One region of the Pseudogracilibacillus sp. ICA-222130 genome, then DNA from elsewhere that is predicted to be linked to it. Evidence: riboswitches for the same ligand, from Rfam matches in the RefSeq annotation. Region 1 holds a riboswitch; the other holds the start of a gene.
What was found. A riboswitch is a leader RNA that binds a small molecule or an ion and turns the genes downstream of it on or off. The one in region 1 is predicted to bind FMN.

Region 1 (4,306 bases):
AAGCATAATTTTACAGGGGGAATACGAGAAAGTCTTACATTCATAAGTATACCCCCCCTAAACATTTATAAACATATTTTTTGAAAAAAATTACATTTTATTTCATCGCATGAACAATGTCTTCGTAAACAGTATGCCATAAGTCCTCGTCCGTAGTGAATCTTTTACGTGATTCTGTCGCGTATTCCTTAAATGCAGCCTCATATGCAGGGTCTTCTTTTGGTGGAAAATTTTTCTTAAAACTATTTGCATATTTCTCAACTTCTGGTGCCATTGGACCCCATGTGCCTAATTCATTTCCAGCTTCATCTAAGAAAATAAAAATAGGGATAATTCGTTTTTCGTTTGTTAAATATTGATCCATTAATTCTAAGTGAGAATCACGTGGCAATACACGAACTGGAATATTCGCTTTTTCTAAAGTACGGAATAAAATTGGAATATCTAACATACAATGGCCACACCACACTTCCCCAAGTACGATTACACGTGTTGTTTGTTTTGCTTGAAGTGCTTCGATATCTTTTTCGGGTACTTGAAAGTTTTCATAAATTTGCATGAAGCCATCTTTTAAATCTGCTAAGTCTGCCATATATTGTGCTGTTGTTTGTCCTTTTTCAAACCAATTATTTAAATTCATTACTGTTCGCTCCTTTTTATATGATTAATGCTAGTGTACTGTAAATAGATACAAACGTAAAGATGTGTCGTGTTTGCTTGTGCACCATTTTTTTCGTATGATAAAAGAAAAAATATTCGGGGGAAGTCGACATGGAAGTTGCAACAGTAGCCGATGCAAAAGATGTACATGCCATCATGACGGCAGCATTTTCACGCTATAAGCATGATCCATTTCCAACAAGTGCGCTACAGGAAACAGTAGCATCTGTACGGAAGGATTTACAAAACGGGGAATTAGCCTTTTTTTATGTTGAAAAGAATGAGCGTGTTGGAATGGTGCGTTGTGTATTAAAAAAGGACTATTTATATTTTAGACGTCTCAGTGTGTTGCCAAAGATGCAAGGGAAGGGCATTGCAAAAAAGATTTTAGCGTTTTTAGAAAAGGAAGCAAAACGGTTACACCTTCCAGCAATTCGTTGTAAAGTAAGAAAATCAGAACCGAAAAACATTGCATTGTATGAAAGTGTTGGCTACGTCATCATCGGGGAAGAAGATGTAGAAAAAGAACATGGTGCATTGCCGATCGTCGTGATGGAAAAACAATTAAATTAGTCCATCATGTATTTGAGTGTTTGTCTGTTGCAATTTTTAAACAATTGTTTTATGATAGATATACAATTACATATCGATTCTTCGGGGCAGGGTGAAATTCCCGACCGACGGTAAAAAGTTTGTATAAACTTTAAGCCCGTGACCTGCTATATATAATATAGTGGCTGATCTGGTGTAATTCCAGAGCCGACAGTACAGTCTGGATGGGAGAAGATGAAGCTATGATTTGTGCAATATACGTTAATTGTATATGCGCTTATTTCCCTATATATTAATGCCCTAAAACGACAGCTGTTTTAGGGTTTTTTATTTGCAAAAGGGAAGTGAAATATAGCTTCTTCCTTCATTAAAGTTTTGAATCGATAGAAAAATGAAGGGGAGAAGAAAGCAGATGCAAAAGTCACAAAGTTCATCAAAGTTATTGAAATTAGTTGTTTTGTCGTTGTTAGCTACGATGTCACTCGTATTATTTTTTATTAGTTTTCCATTACCACTATTACCACCTTATTTAAAGGTTGATTTTAGTGATATTCCAGCATTAATTGCAGGGATGATTTTCTCACCAGCTGCAGGGGTACTCGTTGTATTTTTGAAAAACCTTATGTATTTCGTTGCAAAAGGGGCAACAGATCCTATTGGTGTCGTGGCAAACTTTATCGCTGGTACGTTATACGTATTCCCAGTTGCTTATTTATACCGTAAATATAGTGGCATCAACTCGATTATCCTCGGATTAACTATCGGGACAGTAGTCATGGCAGTTGTGATGACGATTTTAAATTACTTCATCATTTTACCTGCATACGGCATGTTTGTCGGTGTTGGATTTACAGATACTGCTAAATGGATTGCTGTGATTGGTGGGGTATTACCATTCAACTTCATTAAAGGGGTTATCGTAAGTATTTTATTCGTCCCTTTATTCTTTAAGTTGAAAGAATGGATTGAAAAGAAAAAAGTGCCAACGAGCGCTGCTTAATATAAAAAATGTACACGATATGGTGTTAGTAGTGAGATGCTACTGACACCATTTTTATATGGGTTTCAATCGTCCCAACAGACAACCCTACGGCACATCTATTAGACATGCCGTAGGGTGAATCATTCCAACTTAATGTTCCAATTTAAACGTAAAGGTTACTTCATTTTTGTATATTCCACGCTCAAACGTTCGTTCGATCCATGTGACATCATGCTGATGTGTGACGAGAAGAACAGTAGAAGCCCTCGTACCATAACCATCTGTTTTAATAAAGATAGAAGAGAGGGCACGCTCCAATTCTAGCGGAATCCCCGTATGTGGCAACGCATCATCTGGTGCTCGTTCCATCATAGCGAGTTGCTCGAATAAGACTTCTACATCGATAATGTCCACCGAATGTACATATTCCTCTAACATCGTGCGAGCACGCTCCACTTTTGGCCACGGTGTGTTTAAAAACGCATTGCTTACGGTATGGGTGCCAGGAGCAACCGATGTGATTTCACCTTGGCGGTTCGCATAATACATCAGCTTGTCTACAGATCCAACGAGGACATTAAAACCGTTATATTGCGCGCGATCTTGATGCAATTTTTCTAAAAAGTCTTCCGGTGAATCATCACCTAATACAAAGGATGGGACGATTTCGCCACGTGTTTTTCGGTCTGGATGTTCATTCGCCATATCTCGGTAGTTCGTTAGGGCGGCAAACCTGCCGTCTTTCGTCAACGCCATCCACGTACCACCTGCACGTAAATCACGACCAGCGAGTAATTGGGGATGGTCCTCCCACCAATTAGCGGCAGCTGTTGGCCGATTATAAAATTCATCTCGGTTTGCGATGACGATCAGTTTGTAGGTTGGATGATTTCCTTGATGAAAACTAATAATACACATAGAACATCCTACTTTCTTCTTTTGACGACGCCAATGGTACAACGGGAAATACAAACTTTGGCATTCTGTTCATCGCGAATGTCGATGTTCCATACTTGTGTCGTACGCCCAATATGTATCGGTGTGGCAGTTGCTGTTACAACTCCTTCCCGTTTGCTTTTTAAATGATTCGCATTAATTTCGACACCAAAAACACCTTCTTCTTCTTGGTCGACATTTAAAAAGCCACCAATACTTGCCGCAGTTTCGGCTAATAATACACTTGCACCACCGTGTAAATACCCCATTGGTTGATGTGTTCGTTCATCGACAGGCATCGTCATGACGACACGGTCTTTTTCTGTTGTTACTACTTCAATCCCTAATGCTTCCATTAATTTATTTTCCTTAAACATTGTACCATCCCCCAATGAAATTAATATAAAAATAGAGAAGCTTTCATGCTATTATATCATGAAAGCCTCTCCGTTTGGATTAATGTATTACACAAAAATAGAAATAAAAATGGAAATGCCTAATAAAAATCCATACATCGTATTCGTTTTTCCAGTATTTGCCATGGCGGGCATCATTTCTAGCGGTGTAGTATTTTCAGCGAATCCTTTAATTACTTGTACAGCTTTCGGAACACTTAATAAAACGATGAGCGACCAAATCGGCAATGTCCCAACGATGATTAACAACATCGTAATGACATATGCACTAAGGAAGAAAATTGCTTGCATCGTAATCGCACCTTTTCTTCCGAGTAAAATCGCTAATGTTTTTCGTCCACTAATTTTATCATTTTCAAGGTCACGAATATTGTTTGCCATTAAAATCGCTCCGATTAAAATCGCAACAGGAAGGGAAACAAAAATCATCTCTTTTGTCACTGTACCAGCTTGGATAAAATAACTGATCGCGATCATGACAGTACCCATCAGTCCACCGGCAAAAAATTCCCCAAACGGAGTGTACGCAATGGGAATAGGCCCACCTGTATATAAATAACCGATCACCATCGACACTGCCCCGATTAACGCAATCCACCAGCTTGAAGCATAACAAATATAGATACCTAATATAAATGCAATTCCATAAAAGGTGAACGCTAAACGTAAGACCGTTTTTGGTTGTACCCCATCCCGGACGATGGTCCCACCAATCCCGACCGATTTTTCATTATCTAATCCACGAACGAAATCATAATAT
Region 2 (4,306 bases), on a different contig from region 1:
GATGAAAACTCCTTTTCATTTTATAAAAATCCATTTTCTTGTAAAAATTCTACGGAAAGCTGGTCTTGTTCACGACCTTCTTGTTGTGAACGTAAAAATGTATGAACATATTTTCCAAGCATATCAAACTCTAAATTAACCTTTTCGCCAACTTCCTTTATACCAAGAACGGTCTCTTTTGCTGTATGAGGAATAATTGATATCGTAACAAGCCCATCCTCTACTCCAAAAACCGTTAAAGAAACACCATCCACTGTAATAGAACCTTTATGAAGTAATACATGCATCTCATTTTCAGAAAATGCAATCTTCACATAAATAGCATTTTCTTTATATTCCTTTTGAATAATTTCCCCAACTGTATCTACATGTCCTGTTACAAAATGACCTCCGAAACGTCCATTAGCGCTCATCGCTCTTTCTAAATTAACGTAAGAGCCTTTTGCCAGCTCATGCAATGACGTACTATGAAATGTTTCGGGCATCACATCTACAGAAAAAGTTTCCTTTGAAAAACTCGTTACCGTTAAACAAACACCATTGACTGCAATACTATCGCCTAAGCTAATATCTTCTAGCACTTTTTTTGCAGCAATCGATAATTGTAATGTGTTCCCTGCATGTTTGACAGATTGTAATGTCCCTAACTCTTCGACTATTCCTGTAAACATAAAACACCTTCCTCTTCTTGGATACATTTTGCCGTTATTTTTATATCTGGACCAATTTGTTTTATTTCAGTAAAATGTAATGTTTTTCCATCTATCACATCATTTGTACCATTTCCACCAATAAACGAAATGGCTTCTTTCCCACCGATTATTTTCGGTGCGACATACGCAATAATTTGTTGAAAAGCATTTGCTTCTATAAACGATGCGTGTATCTGAGCACCACCTTCTACAAGTACAGACATAATATGTAATGTCCCTAAATGATGTAGCACACTTTGTAAACAAAGCTTTTCCTCTGTTTGACTTATGACTGTTACACCTAGCTTTTCAATGGCTAGTTTTTTATCATTTGAAATGTTCTTTCCTGTAAATATAATTGTTTTTGAAGATTTGTCTTGAATGACTTTTGCAGACAACGGAATAGTTAAATTCGTGTCTAATATAATTCGAATGGGGTTCCTTCCACCAAGGGGGCTTCTGGTAGTTAAAAGGGGATTATCTTGTAAGATTGTATTAATTCCAACTAAAATGCCATCATGTTCATGACGAAGTTGATGTGCATCTTGTCGTGATTGAATAGAGGTGATCCACTTACTATCACCGGTTTTCGTTGCTATTTTTCCGTCTAATGAAATTCCTGCTTTTATCGTTATAAATGGAGTATTTGTTTTCATAAAATGAATGTATTTTTCATTTAATGTTCTTGCTTCTGTTTCACCTAACCCGACAACCACTTCAATTCCAGCTTCTCGTAATTTGGCTACACCTTTCCCTGCAACGAGTGGGTTTGGGTCTAACATTGCTACGTTTACTTTTTTAATACCACTTTCAATAATCTTTGTTGTACAAGGGCCAGTCTTGCCTTGATGGCTACACGGTTCTAATGTGACATACATTGTCGCATCTTCCGTAGCCCCTTTAGCATGATTTATCGCATGCACCTCCGCATGTGGTGTTCCTGCTTTCGTATGCACACCCGTTCCTAAGATTTGCCCATCCTTGACGATTACTGCTGCGACATGTGGATTAGGACTCGTTTGACCAACTGTACTTTTTGCTAATGAAAGCGCTATATTCATATATGTGTGATCATCCATATAAAAGACATGCACTCCTTCCATAAATTATTCTCCATTACAACAAAAAACTCCCTTACTATACATAGCAAGGGAGAAAAAGGCATTTCAAATAAACGCTAAAAACAGCTATAAAAATAGCTTTTTTAACGAACTATGTTTCTTCTCCCATCCAGACTTTCACTGTCGGCTTTGGACTTGCACCAAATCCACCGTTTTATGCTTCATAAAACGGGTTGCGGACTGAGAGGCTTACCTCATCACCGCCGGCTGGGAATTTCACCCGACCCCGAAGAAAACCCTATTGAATTACTTATGATTATAACAAAGATTTTTTCTTTGTACAATCATTCGCTAAAAATGGATCTGTGATGGAAGAATCTTTCAGTAAACAAACATGGCTTTAAAGCTATCATCACCATCTTTATCCGTTATCGTAAAAGTTTATATTTATGTTATAAGTGGAAGCATATGGACTTCAACAAATAAAAGAAAGTTCTAGAGATAAGACGAGTGAAAATAGTTGGTTATGTTTGTTAACGGCAATCCTTTTAGGAGTTTATGATCAAAGTATTGCCTATTTTTCAATGGTTTCTAGAGTGTGAAATTGATAGAGAGATTATATCATTAGCGATGGATGTTCAAATCAACGATAAAAACCTCATCCAACCGAATTTGGATGAGGCTTTTATATATGTGTAACTATTATAGTGTAAGCACATCTAAACAACAATAATTAGAATTATACGTTAGTGCGTTTTTAATACCTCCTGATTAAGTAAATTAGTTGGAGTTTCACTTTTAATACCTTGTATTAAATTACTAATCGCCATCTGAACCATTCGTTGTCGTGTTTCAAATGTAGCAGAACCAATATGTGGCACAGTTACAACATTTTTCAACTGTAAGAGTTCATGATCTGGCGAAATTGGTTCTGTTTCAAATACATCCAATGCCGCACCATAAATATGTCCTTTCTTTAAGGCCTGCACAAGTGCAACTTCATCTACATTTTGCCCACGTGATCCATTTATGAATATCGCATTTGGTTGCATAAGCGAAAATTGTTCTTCTCCAATAAGATGTCTAGTCCCCTCATTTGCAGAAGCCATCATTAAAACAAAGTCCGATTTTCTTAACAATTCATTAAGCTCACAATATGTTGCATGAACCGCTTCTTCTCGTTCTTTATTTTGGCTTCTGTTATGATACAAAATGTTCATATCAAAACCGAAATGAGCGCGCTTTGCCACAGCAAAACCAATTTTCCCCATACCAATAATACCGAGTGTACGGTTATGAACATCAATCCCATAATGCTCCATCCCAATTAAATTCGTCCATTTCTTTTCTTTGACAAATTGATCAAGCTCGGGAATCCTTCTCGCAGCAGCAAGCAAAAGCACCATCATCGCATCTGCAGTTGTTTCCGTAACACCAGGTGTATTTGTCCCCATAACTCCATGCCTCGTCATGGATTCTAAATCAAAATTGTCATAGCCAACCGATATATTGCTCACAATTTTAAGTTTCGGTGCTTTTTGTAAAAGTTCCTCCGTAATTGGAAGTTCTGCACCAATGAGACCTTCACAATCCTTTAATTCATTTAAAAACCTTTCCTTCTCAATCTGAATCGAATGAAACGAAACAACCTCACAATATTCTTCTATCTGACTAATAATAAGCTCTGGCAAATAGATGTAGGCAATAACCATCTCCCATCATAATCATCCCTTCTTAGCACTTATTAAATTTGTGACGGACGCAATATCCTCTTATCGTCCTCTTTCGTTAATATCGATTCATCCAAATCTTGTACAGAACTTACACCGGAAAGTCCGATTGTAATATCCAAATCAGCAATCATATTTTGCAAAACTTCCTTGACACCTTGCTCTCCTGCAACAGCAAGACCGTACATACAAGGACGTCCGACAAGTACAGCTTTTGCTCCAAGTGCCATTGCCTTTATAATATCTGAACCACGGCGGATTCCACTGTCCATCAATACTGGAATCTGGTCTTGTATTACTTCACACACAAGTGGAAGTGCATCAAGTGCTGCGATTGCTCCATCTACTTGACGACCACCATGATTGGATACGATGATACCATCTACTCCATGTTCAAGCGCAAGTTTTGCATCATCTGGTTGTAAAATCCCTTTCAATATGATTGGTAGTTTCGTATGTTTACGTAAAAAAGCTAGATCATCCCACGTCAAACTAGCATTGCCAAACACTTGTGTCCAATGCATAATTGCTGACAACGGATCTTCCTCTGGAGATTGGTCAAGCTTGGCACAAAATGCTGGATCTGTAAAATAATTTCCAACACCTTCTCCTGCTAAAAACGGTAAATACGCATTTTTCAAATCATATTCGCGCCAAGCCATCATTGGTGTATCTAATGTAACAACAATTGCAGAATATCCCGATGCTTCCGCTCTTTGTACAAAGCTTTTTGCTATATCAGGATCCTTACTCCAATAAAGTTGAAACCATCTAGGTGCATCACCCATCGCCTCGGCTATTTTTTCCATTGGAATGGTAGAAG

Region 2: another riboswitch for FMN. It lies ahead of ribD (bifunctional diaminohydroxyphosphoribosylaminopyrimidine deaminase/5-amino-6-(5-phosphoribosylamino)uracil reductase RibD); the one in region 1 lies ahead of WKT09_RS07210 (ECF transporter S component).

What each region holds. Positions count from the first base shown of each region.
Region 1 is NZ_JBBKBG010000013.1:16,925-21,230, forward strand. It holds gene WKT09_RS07200 (thioredoxin family protein) at 98-640, opposite strand; gene WKT09_RS07205 (GNAT family N-acetyltransferase) at 772-1,233, shown strand; FMN riboswitch at 1,307-1,452, shown strand; gene WKT09_RS07210 (ECF transporter S component) at 1,625-2,212, shown strand; gene WKT09_RS07215 (NRDE family protein) at 2,345-3,112, opposite strand; gene WKT09_RS07220 (hotdog fold thioesterase) at 3,121-3,507, opposite strand; gene WKT09_RS07225 (1,4-dihydroxy-2-naphthoate polyprenyltransferase) at 3,595-4,306, opposite strand, start outside.
Region 2 is NZ_JBBKBG010000005.1:42,060-46,365, forward strand. It holds gene ribE (riboflavin synthase) at 21-671, opposite strand; gene ribD (bifunctional diaminohydroxyphosphoribosylaminopyrimidine deaminase/5-amino-6-(5-phosphoribosylamino)uracil reductase RibD) at 656-1,771, opposite strand; FMN riboswitch at 1,907-2,051, opposite strand; gene WKT09_RS04210 (2-hydroxyacid dehydrogenase) at 2,500-3,465, opposite strand; gene WKT09_RS04215 (lactate 2-monooxygenase) at 3,498-4,306, opposite strand, start outside.